3 regions of the Streptomyces sp. NPDC047982 genome follow, and region 1 is predicted to be linked to each of the others. Evidence: riboswitches for the same ligand, from Rfam matches in the RefSeq annotation. Region 1 holds a riboswitch; each other region holds the start of a gene.
The links. A riboswitch is a leader RNA that binds a small molecule or an ion and turns the genes downstream of it on or off. The one in region 1 is predicted to bind thiamine pyrophosphate.

Region 1 (5,177 bases):
CGGGGCACCCCGCGCATCCGCAGCCCGAACGCGACGTTGGCGCCGACGTCCCGGTGCGGGAAGAGCTGGTGGTCCTGGAACATCAGGCCGAGACCCCGCCGGTGCACCGGCACCCCCGTCTGGTCCGTCCCGTCCAGCAGAACCCGGCCGCCGTCCGTCTCCTGGAGCCCGGCGACGACCCGCAACAGGGTCGACTTGCCGCTGCCGCTCGGCCCCAGCACACAGACGATCTCGTGCTCTTCGACCTCCAGGTCCACCCGGTCGAGCGCGGTCCGCCCACCGAAGCGGACCGTGGCCGATTCCAGTGTCAGCATCGTCAGAACTCCCCGGACCGGTCCGTGCGAATACGTTCGAGCAGCAGCAGCGAGACCGCGCACACCACCATGAGAATGGTGCTGAGGGCCATCGCCTGGCCGTAGTTGAGCTCACCGGCCCGGCCCAGCAGCCGGGCCACCGCCACCGGCAGCGTCGGCCGGTCGGGCCGTGCGATGAACACCGTCGCACCGAACTCGCCGAGCGACACGGCGAACGCGAAACCGGCCGCGACCAGCAACGCCCGCCGCACCAGCGGGAGATCGACCTCCCGCCAGGCCCGCAGCGGCGAGGCCCCGAGCACCGCGGCCGCCTCACGGAGCCGGCCGTCCACCGCGCGCAGCACCGGCAGCATGGTCCGTACGACGAAGGGCACGCCGACCAGCGCCTGGGCGAGCGGCACCAGGATCCACGACGTACGCAGGTCCAGCGGCGGCTTGTCCAGGGTGATCAGGAAGCCGAAGCCGACGGTGACCGCCGACACCCCCAGCGGCAGCATCAGCAGCGCGTCGAAACCACGCACGAGCCGCCCCGCGCGCCGGGTCAGCGCGGCAGCGGCCAGCCCGCCCACGACCAGCGCGATCGTCGTCGCGACCAGCGCGTACGCCACGGAGTTCCCGATCGCTTCGAGCGGCGCGACCAGGAAGGTGCCTCCGCCCGCGTCCACCGATCCCAGAGCGCGGTAGAAGTCGAGACCATGGCCGCCGGGAGTGTCGAGCGAGCGTTCCACCAGCACCGCGAGGGGCAGCAGTATGAGCACCAGCACGGTCAGCAGCACCGCGCCGAGCAGCGCCCACTGCCCGCCCCCGCGCGGCCTGCGGGCGGTCCGTTCCGGATCGACCAGCCTCAGCGCGGTCTCCCTGCGCCGTACGGTCCACGCGTGCACCGCGAGGATCGCGCCCACCGCGGCGAACTGGATCAGCGTCAGCACGGCGGCCGTCGGAAGGGCGAGGAGCTGGGCGGTCTGCCGGTAGATCTCCACCTCCAGCGTGGCGTACCCGGGGCCGCCGAGGATCTGCACGACGCCGAACGAGGTGAAGGTGAAAAGGAATACCATCAGCGCGGCGGCGGCCACGGCGGGCGCGAGGGCCGGCAGCGTCACCCGCCGCCAGGCCGCGAACCGTCCGGCGCCCAGCACCCGGGCGGCCTCCTCCTGCCGCGGATCGAGCTGCGCCCACAGGCCGCCGACGGTCCGTACGACCACCGCGTAGTTGAAGAAGACATGGGCGAGGAGAATCGCCCACACGGTGGTGTCGAGGCGCACGCCCCAGAGTTCGTCGAGGAGTCCGCCGCGCCCCAGCACCGCCAGGAACGCCGTCCCGACGACGACGGTCGGCAGGACGAACGGCACGGTGACCACCGCCCGCAGCAATTGCTTCCCGGGAAAGTCGAGGCGGGCGAAGACGTAAGCGCCGGGCAGTGCGACGAGCAGCGTCAGCGCGGTCGAGGCGAGCGCCTGCCAGGTGGTGAACCAGAGGACGTCGCGGATCTCCGGCCGGGCCAGCACCTCGCCGATCCGGCCGAACTGCCACACGCCGTCCGCCTTCAGCCCCCGGCCGACGATCGCGACGACGGGGTAGGCGAAGAACACCGCGAAGAACGCGACGGGCACGGCCATCAGGGCCGTCCGCACCGCGCCCGCGCGCCGGGACGCGGCGCGCGCCGCGCCCGTGCGGTCGGCGCACGGGCGCGGACCCGTGCCGTCCGCGCCCTTCACCTCCGCGAGAGCGGCGGGCCCGGCTACTTCACGACGAGCGAGGACCACGACTGGACCCACTGCTCACGGTTCTCGGCGATCAGGTCGGGAGCGACGGTCGTCGGCTTCTCGACGGTCGCGCCGAACTTCGTGAACAGGTCCGGCAGCTTCGCGTCCGGGACGACCGGGTTCACGAACATGTTGAGCGGCATGTCCTCCTGGAAACGCTTGCTGATCAGGAAGTCCAGCAGCGCCTTGCCGCCCGCTTCGTTCTTCGCGCCGTTCAGCAGGCCCGCGAACTCGATCTGCCGGAAGCAGGTCCCGGTGGCGACCCCTGTCGGGGCCTCGGACGGCTGCGGCTTCGCGTACAGCACCTCGACGGGCGGGCTGGACGCGTACGAGACGACGAGCGGACGGTCGGCCTCGGCCTTCCTGCCGCCCGCGGAGCCGGAGAACTCCTCGTTGTACGCCTGCTCCCAGCCGTCGACGACCTTGACGCCGTTGTCCTTCAGCTTCTTCCAGTAGTCCTGGTAGCCCTGCTCGCCGTAGGCGGCGACGGTGCCGAGGAGGAAGCCGAGACCGGGCGAGGAGGTCGCCGCGTTCTCGGTGACCAGGAGGTTCTTGTACGCGGGCTTCGCCAGGTCGTCGAAGGTCCGCGGCGGGGCGAGCTTCTTGTCGGCGAAGTACTTCTTGTCGTAGTTGACGCAGACGTCGCCGGTGTCGACCGGCGTGACCCGGTGCTCGGCGTCCAGCCGGGTACCGGCCGCGACCCGGTCGATGCCCTTCGCCTCGTACGGCGTGAAGATGCCGCTGTCGAGGGCGCGGGAGAGGAGGGTGTTGTCGACGCCGAAGAACACGTCTCCGCGCGGCGATCCCTTGGTCAGGATCTCCTGGTTGAGGGCCACGCCCGCGTCGCCGCTCTTCAGGACCTTGACGGTGTAGCCGGTCTCCTCGGTGAACTCCTTCAGCACTGCGTCGGAGGCGTTGAAGGAGTCGTGGCTGACGAGCGTCACGGATTTCGGGCCCGTGCCCTTCGTGCCGCCCGAGCCGGAGGACGAGGTGCCGGAACTCCCGCATCCGGCCAGTGACGTGATGCCGAGTGCGGTGACGACGGCCGTGGCCGCGAGCCGCACGGACCCGCGCGTGGCGCCCATGGTCCTGCGCGTGGTGGTCATGGTGGATTCCTCCTGGGTTTTGGCCAGGAAGAGACGCGGCCCCGCCCGCGGAAAGCGGGCAGGGCGCAACAGCATGAGTTGATGACCGAACTTCCTACCCGGAATGACCCGGGCGAGGTTCAGAGGGTCTGCGGACGACCGGTCCCCCGGTGCCGCACTCTCAGCGCTGTGGCGCTCCCCTGTCGGAATATGAAGTTGATTCCGGGCCAGGTTACACGGGCCGGCCGACCGGCCCGCCGGGGCCTCGGCCGACCGGCGCCGAAGGCCCCAGGCCCCCGGCCCCCGGCGCCCGTGCGCCGCGCGGTCCGGCCGGACCACTGCGGACCCGCAGAACGCCGGACTCAGTGCTCCCGCGATCCGGTCGGCTTCGGTCTCAGCGCTCGGCCGCCGCCAGCTGCCCGCAGGCCCCGTCGATCTCCTGGCCCCGGGTGTCCCGTACGGTCACCGGTACCCCGTGCGTCGCGATGGCCTCCACGAACGCCTTCTCGTCCTCGGGCCGGGAGGCGGTCCACTTGGAGCCGGGCGTCGGGTTCAGCGGGATCAGGTTGACGTGCACCCGCTTGCCCTTGAGCAGCCGGCCGAGCAGATCACCGCGCCACGCCTGGTCGTTGATGTCCCGGATCAGCGCGTACTCGATGGAGACACGGCGGCCGGACTTCTCCGCGTACTCCCACCCGGCGTCCAGCACCTCGCGCACCTTCCACCGGGTGTTCACCGGGACGAGGGTGTCGCGCAGCTCGTCGTCCGGCGCGTGCAGCGAGACGGCCAGCCGGCACTTGAAGCCCTCGTCGGCGAAGCGCCGCATCGCGGGCACCAGCCCCACGGTGGACACGGTGATCCCCCGCTGCGACAGCCCCAGCCCGTCCGGCTCCGGATCGGTCAGCCGACGGATCGCGCCGACGACGCGGTTGTAGTTGGCCAGCGGCTCGCCCATGCCCATGAAGACGATGTTGGAGAGCCGCGCCGGTCCTCCGGGCACCTCCCCGTCGCGCAGCGCCCGCATGCCGTCCACGATCTGGTGGACGATCTCCGCGGTCGACAGATTGCGGTCCAGACCGGCCTGCCCGGTGGCGCAGAACGGGCAGTTCATCCCGCAGCCCGCCTGCGACGAGATGCACATCGTCACCCGCTCCGGGTAACGCATCAGGACGGATTCGACGAGCGTCCCGTCGTGCAGCTTCCACAGCGTCTTGCGGGTGGTGTCGTCGTCGCAGCTGATGTGACGGACCACGGACATCAGCTCGGGGAACATCGCCTCGGCGAGCTTCTCCCGCGAGGCGGCCGGGATGTTGGTCCACTCGGCCGGGTCGTGCGCGTACCGCGCGAAGTAGTGCTGCGAGAGCTGCTGGGCGCGGAACGGCTTCTCGCCGATCGCGGCGACGGCCTCCTTGCGCTCGGCGGGCGTGAGGTCGGCGAGGTGCCGCGGCGGCTTCTTGGCTCCGCGGGGTGCGACGAAAGTGAGTTCTCCGGGCTTAGGCATGGTTCATCCAGTGTCGCAGACGCGACGACGAGGGCCCGCCGCCCTGTGGACAGCGGGCCCTCATCGGGAGAACGCCCAGGTGGGGGGGACGGGCGAGCCGCCCCTCGGCTCAGCCGGAGCCGACGAACAGCACCAGCAGCAGCCAGACCACCGGAGCGGTCGGCAGCAGCGAGTCCAGCCGGTCCATGATCCCGCCGTGGCCCGGCAGCAGGGTGCCCATGTCCTTGATGCCGAGGTCCCGCTTGATCATCGATTCGCCGAGGTCGCCGAGGGTGGCGCTGACCGCGACCGCGAGCCCCAGCAGCAGGCCCTGCCACCAGACACCGCCGTCGATCAGGAACTGCATGCACAGGGCGCCCGCGACCATCGCGAAGGCGACGGCCCCGAAGAGGCCCTCGCGGGTCTTTCCGGGGCTGATGCGCGGCGCGAGCTTGTGCTTGCCGAAGCGCCAGCCGACGGCGTACGCCCCTGTGTCGCTGACCACGGTCAGCAGCAGGAAGGTGAGCACCCGCTG
Region 2 (5,177 bases), on a different contig from region 1:
TGGCCGCCGCCATCCTGGTCGCCGCCGTCGGGCTGCTGATCACCGCGCTGCGCAACGGCTCCGCGTCGGAGAACGCCGTCCGCGACGAGATCGAGCTGCCGGAGGACGTGGCACGTGCCCGGGAAGCCTGGCGCCACGCACTGCTGGAACGCGGCATCCTGCCGTTCCTGCGCGACGCCCTCGACGACCCCGAGGCCGCCTCCGCCGCACGCACACCGCAGCGCTCACCGAACCGCATCCCGAAAGTCGGCTACAGCAGACCCGACTTCTCCGGCCCGGACGAGGGACCTGCCGCAGGTCCCCGCCCGACCTTCACCAGTCCGGACTTCACCAGCCCCGACTTCGGCAGCTCCGAGCACGAAGTGGAATGACCGAGCCGCCGCACACGCCCCTTCCCCGTCCCCCGTCACGCAGGCCCCGCGCGCCCCTCCCCCGCTCGGACCCGGCCGACGAAGAACGCGGGCGAGACGCACCCGATCACAGGTCCCAGGACCTCGGACGCGCCAGCCCCTCCCACTCGGGACGGAGGAGCGAGAACACCACGATGTCGTACCGCCGCCCCCGGTGCAGGCACGCCGACCGGCTCACTCCCTCCCGGGTGAACCCCGACTTGTCGAGGACGGCGAGCGCAGCCGCGTTGTCCGCGTGGCTGATGGCCCGGAGGCGATACAGGGGAAGCTCCCCGAACGCCAGGTCCGTCAGCACGTCCAGGGCGTCCGTGGGCCCGGGAGCGAGCGAGCAACGAGGGACGAGGGTGCGGAACCCGGCGGTCCGCCCCCTCTGTCGCCCCGGCCGGCCGTCACCTCAGTCCGCGACGGGCAGGTAGACACGGTTGCCGGCCGCCGCGAACTCCTTCGACTTCTCCGACATCCCCGCCTCGATCTCCGCTTGTGACACCCCGTGTTCACGCCGGATGTCCTGAGAGATCTTCATCGAACAGAACTTCGGGCCGCACATCGAGCAGAAGTGCGCCGTCTTCGCCGGCTCCGCGGGCAGCGTCTCGTCGTGGAACCCCCGTGCCGTGACCGGGTCGAGCGCCAGGTTGAACTGATCCTCCCACCGGAACTCGAACCGGGCGTCGGAGAGCGCGTCGTCCCAGTCCTGCGCCCCCGGATGCCCTTTGGCGAGGTCCGCCGCGTGGGCCGCGATCTTGTACGTGATCACGCCAGTCTTCACGTCGTCCCGGTTCGGCAGCCCGAGGTGCTCCTTGGGCGTCACGTAACAGAGCATCGCCGTGCCCCACCAGGCGATCATCGCCGCGCCGATGCCCGAGGTGATGTGGTCGTACGCCGGAGCGACATCGGTGGTCAGCGGGCCGAGCGTGTAGAAGGGCGCCTCCTCGCAGATCTCCTGCTGGAGGTCGATGTTCTCCTTGATCTTGTGCATCGGGACATGGCCCGGGCCCTCGATCATGGTCTGGACGCCGTACCGCTTGGCAATCGTGTTCAGCTCACCGAGCGTGTGCAGTTCGGCGAACTGCGCCTCGTCGTTGGCGTCCGCGATCGAGCCGGGGCGCAGCCCGTCGCCGAGCGAGTACGTCACGTCGTAGGAGGCGAGGAGTTCGCAGAGTTCCTCGAAGTTCTCGTAGAGGAATGACTCCTTGTGGTGCGCGAGGCACCACGCCGCCATGATCGAGCCGCCGCGCGAGACGATGCCGGTCTTGCGGCGGGCGGTCAGCGGAACGTACGGCAGGCGTACGCCGGCGTGCACCGTCATGTAGTCGACGCCCTGCTCGGCCTGTTCGACGACGGTGTCCTTGTAGATCTCCCACGTCAGTTCCTCGGCCTTGCCGTCGACCTTTTCGAGGGCCTGGTAGAGGGGCACGGTGCCGATCGGCACCGGGGAGTTGCGCAGAACCCACTCACGGGTGGTGTGAATGTCGCGCCCGGTGGAAAGGTCCATGACCGTGTCGGCGCCCCAGCGCGTCGCCCACGTCATCTTCTCCACCTCCTCCTCAATGGAGGACGTCACCGCGGAGTTGCCGATGTTGGCATTGACCTTCACCAGAAACCGCTTTCCGATGATCATCGGCTCGGTCTCGGGATGGTTGACATTCGCCGGCAGCACGGCGCGGCCTGCGGCGATCTCCTCGCGCACCGCCTCCGGCTCGACGCCCTCCCGGATCGCCACGTACTCCATTTCCGGAGTGATTTCGCCCCGCCTGGCATACGCGAGCTGGGTCACGGGCCGGCCGTCCCGGCTGCGGCGCGGCAGCCGGGGCCGACCGGGGAAGACCGCGTCGAGATTGCGCAGCCCTTCTCCAAGCTCTCGGCTTCGCCCGAGCAGGGGAGACCCCATACGCGGCGAGGTGTGCTTGAGCCCGTCGTCCTCGGGGCGGGCGGGGCGGCCCGGGTACTCCTCGGTGTCGCCGCGCGCGGTGATCCAATTCCCCCTCAGCGGCGCGAGTCCGCGACGGACGTCGGTCTCGACGGTGGGATCGGTGTACGGCCCCGACGTGTCGTACAGCGTCACGTCCTTGCCGTTCGTGAGGTGCACCTGACGGACGGGCACACGGATGTCGGGGCGTGAGCCCTGGACGTATCCCTTGTGCCAGCCGATGGACTTCCCGGCCTCGTCGCTCTGGCTGGAGGCAGGCGTGCGTGTGTCCGATGTGGTCATGGAGACCTATCTCCCTACGCCGGCATTACCCGGTAACAGGTTCGGCGGTCGGCGCAGCCCCTCCCGTACGGACGTACGGATATCAGCGCCCTCTCAGCCCGGTGCTCCGAGCTCCCGCGTGTGCAAAGGTTCCTCCACGCTAGCGCCCTGTCCGGTGGAATGAACAGAGGGTCCCTTGCCTCCTTGCGATGATCGCCCGGTGACGTCCCTCCCCAGAGCTTCCGAACCACCGAGCCATCAGCACGACCACGCACATGGCCATGCGCACGCCCACGGACCCGCCGCGCCCGTCTCCAGGCATCTGCGGAAGGTCATCGCGGCCGTACTGATCCCGTTCGCCGCCGCGGTCCTCGTCGGACTGGTGGCGCTCTGGCCGGGCGGTGCGCCACCGCACGAACGGACCGGTGTCGGCTTCGACCGGCAGACCCAGCAGGGCAAGGTGGTGGATGTCGCCCCCGTGGGCTGCAAGGAGGTGAACGCCTCCCAGATGCCGGTCGGGGGCGAAGCCGCTCCGCCGTCGACCGGCCGCACCGGGCTGTGCGCGAAGGCCACGGTCGAGGTGACGACCGGTCACGACAGCGGGCGGAGGTTCGTGGAGGTCGTCCAGCCCGACGCATCACGTCAGTTGCGCGAGGGGCAGGGCGTGGTCGTGGCGTACGCCCCTGACGCGCCCCGTGACCTGCAGTATTCGGTGACCGATGTGAACCGGAAGTTCCCGATGGCACTGCTGGCCGGGATCTTCGCCCTGGTCGTGGTCGCGGTGGGCAGAATGCGCGGGGTGATGGCGCTGGTCGCGCTCGCCGTGTCGTTCGCCGTACTGACCCTGTTCATCCTCCCGGCCATCCTCCAGGGCTCGAATCCGCTGATCGTCGCGGTGGTGGGGTCCAGCGCGATCATGCTGATCGCGCTCTACATGTGTCACGGGCTCACCGCCCGCACCTCGGTCGCGGTGGTGGGCACGCTGATCTCGCTCCTCTTGATCGGGCTGCTCGGCTCGCTCTTCATCGGCTGGGCGAGCCTGACCGGCAACACCGACGACAGCACCGGCCTCATCCACGGGCTGTATCCGCGTATCGACATGAGCGGCCTGCTGCTGGCCGGTGTCATCATCGGTTCGCTCGGGGTGCTCGACGACGTGACGGTCACCCAGACGTCGGCTGTCTGGGAGCTCCACCAGGCGAACCCGACGATGGGCGTGCGGGGGCTCTACCGGGCAGGGATCAGGATCGGGCGCGATCACATCGCCTCAGTCGTCAATACGCTGGTGCTCGCCTACGCGGGCGCCGCGCTGCCGTTGCTGTTGTTGTTCTCGATCGCCAGGAGCAGCGTGGGCACGGTGGCCAACAGCGAGCTGGTGGCGGAGGAGGTCGTACGGACGCTGGTCGGTTCGATCGGGCTGGTCGCCTCTGTGCCGGTGACGACGGTGCTCGCCGCGCTGGTGGTGTCCGCGGACCGCACAGGGCTCGGCGCGGAAGCCGGAGCTCCAGCACCCGTACGGACCGGGAAGGGCCGCCGTCGCAGGACGAAGCCGTGAGCACCCCGGAACGCACATCGGTCGGCTGACGAGGAGCGGTCCCGAACACGGAGAGCGATTCGCCCATTCGGCGGATGTCATGTTCGACCGGCGGCCCCCGGTCGGCGACACCGTGTTCTTCAGCCGGCGTTCTGCTCCTCGGCGAGGATCCGGCCCAGGGCCTCCTCGAGATTTCCCTCGAAGTCACCCAGCGTGCGCTCCTGCCCGAGCGGCACGAGCTTGTCGGTCCGGTCGAGAAAGGCTACGAGCGGCGCCGAACCAGCCCGGAAGAGAGCACGGTCAGCACCCACCTGGAGCCGGATGTGCACATCGGAAAGCCCTTCGGGTTCCGTGGGCCCGATGTGCACATCGCCGTCGCCACTGGGGCTGTTGAGGCCGTCGAGCAGCAACTCACGGCCGAATGCCCAGGTGACGGGGGCGTCACCTGGAAGATGGAAGGTCATCCGAATCGCATACGGATCACACACTTCGTACCGGAGTTCCACCGGGATCCGGAAAGAGAGCTCCTCGGAGACGAGAAAGCTCATCATGACCTCAGCTTGAACCGACTCGCGCATCGTTCAACCCCGCAGTAGATGAATCTGGCCAGGAATGATCCCCCATGGCCCTATTGACGCCATCGTGGTGCACGCGATAGCAGATCACAAGGAGTGATTTTTCAGATACTGATAGAGAACACGAACGAACGCAAGAGGCTGGCCACTTCGCCACGTAGTTGTTCGACTGCGGGGCGCAATCTGTGTTGTTGTTCCAGGGGTAGCGAAATCGCCATCGCGGCGGCGGTGAAGCCGACGGTGATCGGAATGGCCGCACAAACCGTTCCCAGCGCGTACTCCTCCCGTTCGACGACAGGTTCCATGCGCTCCAGCGCCTTCAGCCGCTCGAGGAACGTCGCGCGATCCTTCACCGAGTAGCGGGTCAGCGGCCGTACCGGATACCGGTCCAGATGATCCTCGCGGGCCTTTTCGTCGATCCGGCTCAGCAGGCACTGGCCGATCGCATGGGCATGCCCGGTCTCCCGGAA
Region 3 (5,177 bases), on a different contig from region 1:
AGGCCGGAGCGGGCCTCACGGGTCTCGGCGAGCAGCGCCACCGCGTCGAACGGGCGGACCTCGGGATTACGGGCGGTGGCGCTCGCCACCAGGTCGTCGAGCTCGACCGGGAGTTCCGGGACGGCGGCCGACGGGGCCGGGACGTCCTCGTTGAGGTGCTGATAGATGACCTGGGCGGGGGTGTCGCCGGCGTGCGGCTTGGACCCGGTCAGCATTTCGTACAGGACGACACCGCAGGCGTACACGTCGGTGCGGGTGTCCGCCGTGCCGTGCTCTATCTGCTCGGGGGCGAGGTAGGAGACGGTGCCCAGGACTGATCCGATGGTGTGGGTGACGGCGCCCACCGCCCGTACGAGACCGAAGTCGGCGACCTTGACCCGGCCGTCGTCGCCTATGAGGACGTTCTCCGGCTTCATGTCGCGGTGCACGAAGCCCGCCCGGTGCGCGGCGCCGAGCGCGGCGAGGACCGGTTCCAGGATGTCCAGAGCGGCCCGCGGTTGCAGAGCGCCGCGGTCGCGCAGCACATCGCGCAGGGTGCAGCCCGCGACGTACTCCATGGCGAGGTAGACGTACTGCCCCTGGGCGCCCTGGTCGAAGACCGCGACCACGTTGGGGTGCGCCAGCCGGGCCACGGACTTGGCCTCGCGTATGAACCGCTCCACGAAGGACGCGTCGGTGGCGAGTGCCGGATGCATCACCTTGAGGGCGAGCACCCGGTCGAGCCGGGTGTCCACGGCCCGGTAGACCGTGGCCATGCCGCCCACGGCGATGCGGGCATCGACGCGGTAGCGGCCGTCGAGCAGCTGCCCGACGAGAGGGTCCTGGAGGGTCGTATCCACGCAAGTGAGTCTACGAGCCGCCGCGGACGCGTCCGACGGCCCGCACGGTCCCGGGGTCGAACCGCAGCCGAGCCGTGACAGGGACACGCCGCCTCCGCGGCCCGCCGGTGCCCGGGCACCCCGGTCAGAAGGCCGGGCGCTCCGGGTCCAGCACCGCACGCCCCGCCACCGGAGACGACGCCTCGGCGAAGTGCCGGCGCGGGATCCGGCCCGCCCGGTACGCCAGCCGCCCGCCCGCAACCGCATGCCGCATCGCGGCGGCCATCAGCTCGGGCTCCTGGGCCCGGGTCACGGCGGACGCCAGCATCACCGCCGCGCACCCCAGCTCCATCGCCAGTGCGGCGTCCGAGGCCGTCCCGGCGCCCGCGTCGAGGATCACCGGCACCCGCGCCTGCTCGACGATCAGCCGGAAGTTGTGCGGATTGCGGATGCCCAGACCGGAGCCGATGGGGGAACCGAGCGGCATCACCGCCGCGCAGCCCACGTCCTGGAGCCGACGGGCCAGCACCGGGTCGTCGTTGGTGTACGGCAGCACGGTGAAACCGTCGTCCACCAGGGTCTCCGCGGCGTCCAGCAGCTCGACCGGGTCGGGCAGCAGGGTCCGCTCGTCGGCCACCACCTCCAGCTTGACCCAGTCGGTGCCGAGGGCCTCGCGGGCCAGCCGGGCGGTCAGGACGGCCTCGCCCGCGGTGAAGCAGCCCGCCGTGTTCGGCAGGACGCGGATGGAGAGCCGCCGCAGGACGGACAGCACCGATCCCCGCACGGTCGGGTCGAGACGGCGCATCGCGACGGTGGTCAGCTCGGTGCCGGAGGCGACGAGGGAGCGTTCCAGCACATCGAGGCTGGGCGCCCCGCCCGTGCCCAGGATCAGCCGGGAGCCGAACGTGGTGTCGCCGAGCGAGAAGAGGTCGTCGGACACGGTCAGCCTCCCTGGACCGCGGTCAGGATCTCGACGCGGTCCCCGTCGAGCAACGGCGTGGCGGACCACTGCCCGCGCGGCACGACGCTCTCGTTGACGGCCGCCGCGACACCGGAGCGGGCGGAGGTCAGCCCGGCGACCAGCGCGTCCAGGGCGGTGCCCGCGGCGAGGAGCCGGACCTCCCCGTTCACGGACACGGACATCGAAGCGGCGGAGGGGACGGACACGGAATCGGAAGCGGGGGAGGGCGCGGGCTCGGTCATGCGGGCTGCTCCTGACGTACGGAGTCGGCGGCGGGCGAGAAGCGGTACGGGGTGAAGGGGCGGGCCACCTCGGGCAGCTCACCGTCGGCCAGCGCCGCCGCCATGACGTCGCCGGTGACGGGCGTGAGCAGCACCCCGTTGCGATGGTGGCCGGTCGCGAGATGGAGGCCGGGCAGCGCGGTGGGGCCCAGCAGCGGGGCGTTGTCGGGGGAGCCGGGGCGCAGGCCGGCCCGGGTCTCGACGAGCGGCAGCTCCGTGATGCCGGGCACCAGCTCGTGGGCGTCGCGCAGCAGCTCGTAGACGCCGCCCGCGGTGACGGTGGTGTCCCAGCCCATTTCCTCGCTGGTGGCGCCGACGACCAGTTCGCCGTTCTCGCGCGGTACGAGATAGAGGTGGCCGCCCCGGACCAGGGCCCGGACCGTCCGGGAGAGGAAGGGCGCGTACCGGGCGGGCACGGTCAGTCGCAGCACCTGCCCCTTCACCGGCCGGACCGGTGGCGCGACCCCGTCCGGCAGGCCCGGCAGCCGGCCGCTGAGACTCCCCGCGGCGAGCACGGTCTGGCCGGCGGCGAGCTCCGCGCCCCGGGCGAGCACGATTCCGGCGGCGCGGTCGCGCACCACCGTCAGGCGCTCCGCGCGGGCCCGGTGGAAGACCACCCCGGCCCGCTCGCACGCGGTCAGCAGCGCGGCGGCCAGCCGGCGCGGATCGATCTGGTGATCGCCGTCGACCCGCAGCCCGCCGCGCACGCCCGGCGCGAGCATCGGCTCCAGACGGCGGCACTCGCGGCCCGTCAGCCACTGCGATTCCAGGCCCGAACGCCGTTGCAGGGCGTGCAGTTCCCGCAGATGGGCCCGGTCGTCGGCGTCCAACGCGACGGCGAGCGTGCCGCAGGTGCGAAAACCCGTGTCCCGGCCGCTCGCCTCCTCCAGCTCCGCCACGAAGGCCGGATAGCGGGCGGCAGAGGCGAGATTGAGGCCCAGCAGCAGCTCCTCGCCGTAGTGGAGCTCGGTGACGGCGGCCAGCATCCCGGCTGCCACGCGGGCGGCCCCGCCACCCGGATCGGGATCGACGACCCCGGTGCGCAGTCCGCGCTGCGCGCTGCGCCAGGCGGTCACCAGGCCGATGATCCCGCCCCCGACGACGAGGACGTCGTAAGGCCCCCCGTCCCCGGCGGACCGGCCTTCGTGGTGAGAAGAACGCATGGGCGTCCAGCCCCTCCCTTCGCCGGCATGACCCGGATCAGGTTCGTACGGTCGAAGGCCGCTCCAGCCTCCCTCTCAGCCCCTGCGTCCGGGCTCCCGCGAGTGTCTTACCGTGGCCACCCTAACGGCCTCACCCGCTGCCAAGCGTGGATGAGGCCGTAAACCCCGTCCACCGGGCCCGGTGAGGGACCGCCGGACCCAGGCAAGGGAGCAGCGCCATGGCCCGTTCGCTCGACGGACTCGTCCTCTCGCCGGTCGCCGATCAGGCACCCGGTCAGGTCGGTACCCGCACCCGCTTCACGTACCACGAGGAGGACGGCCGGATCTGGGCCGAGTACGCGGGCGGCGACGTGGTCCGCGGCCGACTCGTCGGCACCCGCGCCGGCGACGTCCTCGACTTCCGGTACGTGCAGCTCAAGCAGGACGGAACGACGTCCTGCGGCCACTGCGTCTCCACCGTCGTCGATCTCCCGGACGGCCGGGTCCGGCTGGAGGAGCGGTGGGAATGGGAGTCCCAGGAGGGCAGCGGCACCAGCACCGTGGAGGAACTCCCCCTGCCGTGACGGTCAGTCAGGTGCTTATGGTGGACAGGTGAGCGATCAGCAGCAGTCGCAGCAGTCGGAGCGCCCGAACCCGGGCACGGAGCGCCGCGTCGTCGTCGTCGGCGCGGGGATGGCCGGTGTGCAGACGGCCGTGGCCCTGCGGGAGCAGGGCTTCACCGGCCCCGTCACGGTGATCGGCGCCGAAACCCACCAGCCCTACGACCGGCCCCCGCTGTCGAAGGCGGTGTTGCTCGGCACGGCCGAGGACTCCGCCTTCGACATCGACTTCGAGGCACTGGACATCGAGCTGAGACTGGGCCTCGACGTCACCGGCCTGCGGGCCGCGGCGCACGAACTGGACACCCGGTCCGGCCCCGTCCCCTACGACGTGCTGGTCATCGCGACCGGTGCGGAACCGGTGGCCCTGCCCGGCACCGAGGGCGTCCCCGGCGTCCACCTGCTGCGCACGCTCGACGACGCGGCGCGGTTGCGGCCCGTCCTCGACGAGCGGCACGACGTGGTGGTCGTGGGCGCGGGCTGGATCGGCGCCGAGTTCGCCACCGCGGCCCGCGCCGCCGGCTGCGCGGTCACCGTCCTGGAGGCCGCCGGCCGGCCGCTCGCCGGCACGCTGCCCGCCGAGGTCGCCGCCCCGATGGCCGCCTGGTACGCCGAGAGCGGGGCCGAACTCCTCACCGGCACCCGGGTCGACCATGTCGAACCGGGCCGGGTGGTCCTCGCCGGCGGCCGCGGGATCCCGGCCGGGGCGGTCGTCGTCGGCATCGGTGCCCGCCCCGCCACCGGCTGGCTGGCAGGCTCGGGCGTCGAACTCGGCCCCGACGGGTCGGTGACCGCCGACGCGGCGCTGCGCACCTCGCTGCCCGATGTGTACGCCGTCGGCGACTGTGCCTCGTTCCCGTCCGCCCGCTACGGCGAACGCCTGCTCGTCCATCACTGGGACAACGCGCTCCAGGGCCCCCGGACCGTCGCCGCCGACATCGTCGCGGCGGCGGGCGGGGAGCACCCGGCGCCGCCCGCCTACGACCCCGTGCCGTACTTCTGGTCCGAGCAGTTCGACCGGTTCGTGCAGTACGCGGGCCACCACGCGGGCGCCGACACCCTGCTGTGGCGCGGCGACGCCGCCGACTCCGCCTGGTCGGTGTGCTGGTTGCGCGACGGGGTCCTGGTCGCGGTCCTCGCCGTGGGCCGCCCCCGCGACCTGGCGCAGGGCCGCAGGCTCATCGAGGCGGGGACGCGCGTCGACCCGGTGCGGGCCGCCGACCCCTCCGTGCCCCTGAAGTCGACGGCCCTCTGACGCCCCCGCCCCCGGGGGCCGACGGCTCTTCGACGTCCGTGCCCCTGGGGCCGCCGACCCTCCGACGGCGTACCGGCGCCGCCCGTACGGTCGGCCCGGC

Region 2: another riboswitch for thiamine pyrophosphate. It lies ahead of thiC (phosphomethylpyrimidine synthase ThiC); the one in region 1 lies ahead of ACGF2V_RS16015 (thiamine ABC transporter substrate binding subunit).
Region 3: another riboswitch for thiamine pyrophosphate. It lies ahead of thiO (glycine oxidase ThiO); the one in region 1 lies ahead of ACGF2V_RS16015 (thiamine ABC transporter substrate binding subunit).

What each region holds. Positions count from the first base shown of each region.
Region 1 is NZ_JBIDBS010000011.1:100,412-105,588, forward strand. It holds gene ACGF2V_RS16005 (ABC transporter ATP-binding protein) at 1-314, opposite strand, end outside; gene ACGF2V_RS16010 (iron ABC transporter permease) at 317-1,930, opposite strand; gene ACGF2V_RS16015 (thiamine ABC transporter substrate binding subunit) at 2,053-3,183, opposite strand; TPP riboswitch at 3,257-3,374, opposite strand; gene rlmN (23S rRNA (adenine(2503)-C(2))-methyltransferase RlmN) at 3,557-4,663, opposite strand; gene ACGF2V_RS16025 (phosphatidate cytidylyltransferase) at 4,773-5,177, opposite strand, start outside.
Region 2 is NZ_JBIDBS010000001.1:206,981-212,157, forward strand. It holds gene ACGF2V_RS00895 (hypothetical protein) at 1-371, shown strand, start outside; gene ACGF2V_RS00900 (GNAT family protein) at 478-705, opposite strand; gene thiC (phosphomethylpyrimidine synthase ThiC) at 805-2,619, opposite strand; TPP riboswitch at 2,614-2,747, opposite strand; gene ACGF2V_RS00910 (YibE/F family protein) at 2,819-4,153, shown strand; gene ACGF2V_RS00915 (SsgA family sporulation/cell division regulator) at 4,273-4,710, opposite strand; gene ACGF2V_RS00920 (helix-turn-helix domain-containing protein) at 4,812-5,177, opposite strand, start outside.
Region 3 is NZ_JBIDBS010000004.1:328,133-333,309, reverse strand. It holds gene pknB (Stk1 family PASTA domain-containing Ser/Thr kinase) at 1-839, opposite strand, end outside; gene ACGF2V_RS07005 (thiazole synthase) at 964-1,758, opposite strand; gene thiS (sulfur carrier protein ThiS) at 1,761-2,021, opposite strand; gene thiO (glycine oxidase ThiO) at 2,018-3,223, opposite strand; TPP riboswitch at 3,221-3,333, opposite strand; gene ACGF2V_RS06990 (hypothetical protein) at 3,442-3,786, shown strand; gene ACGF2V_RS06985 (FAD-dependent oxidoreductase) at 3,896-5,077, shown strand.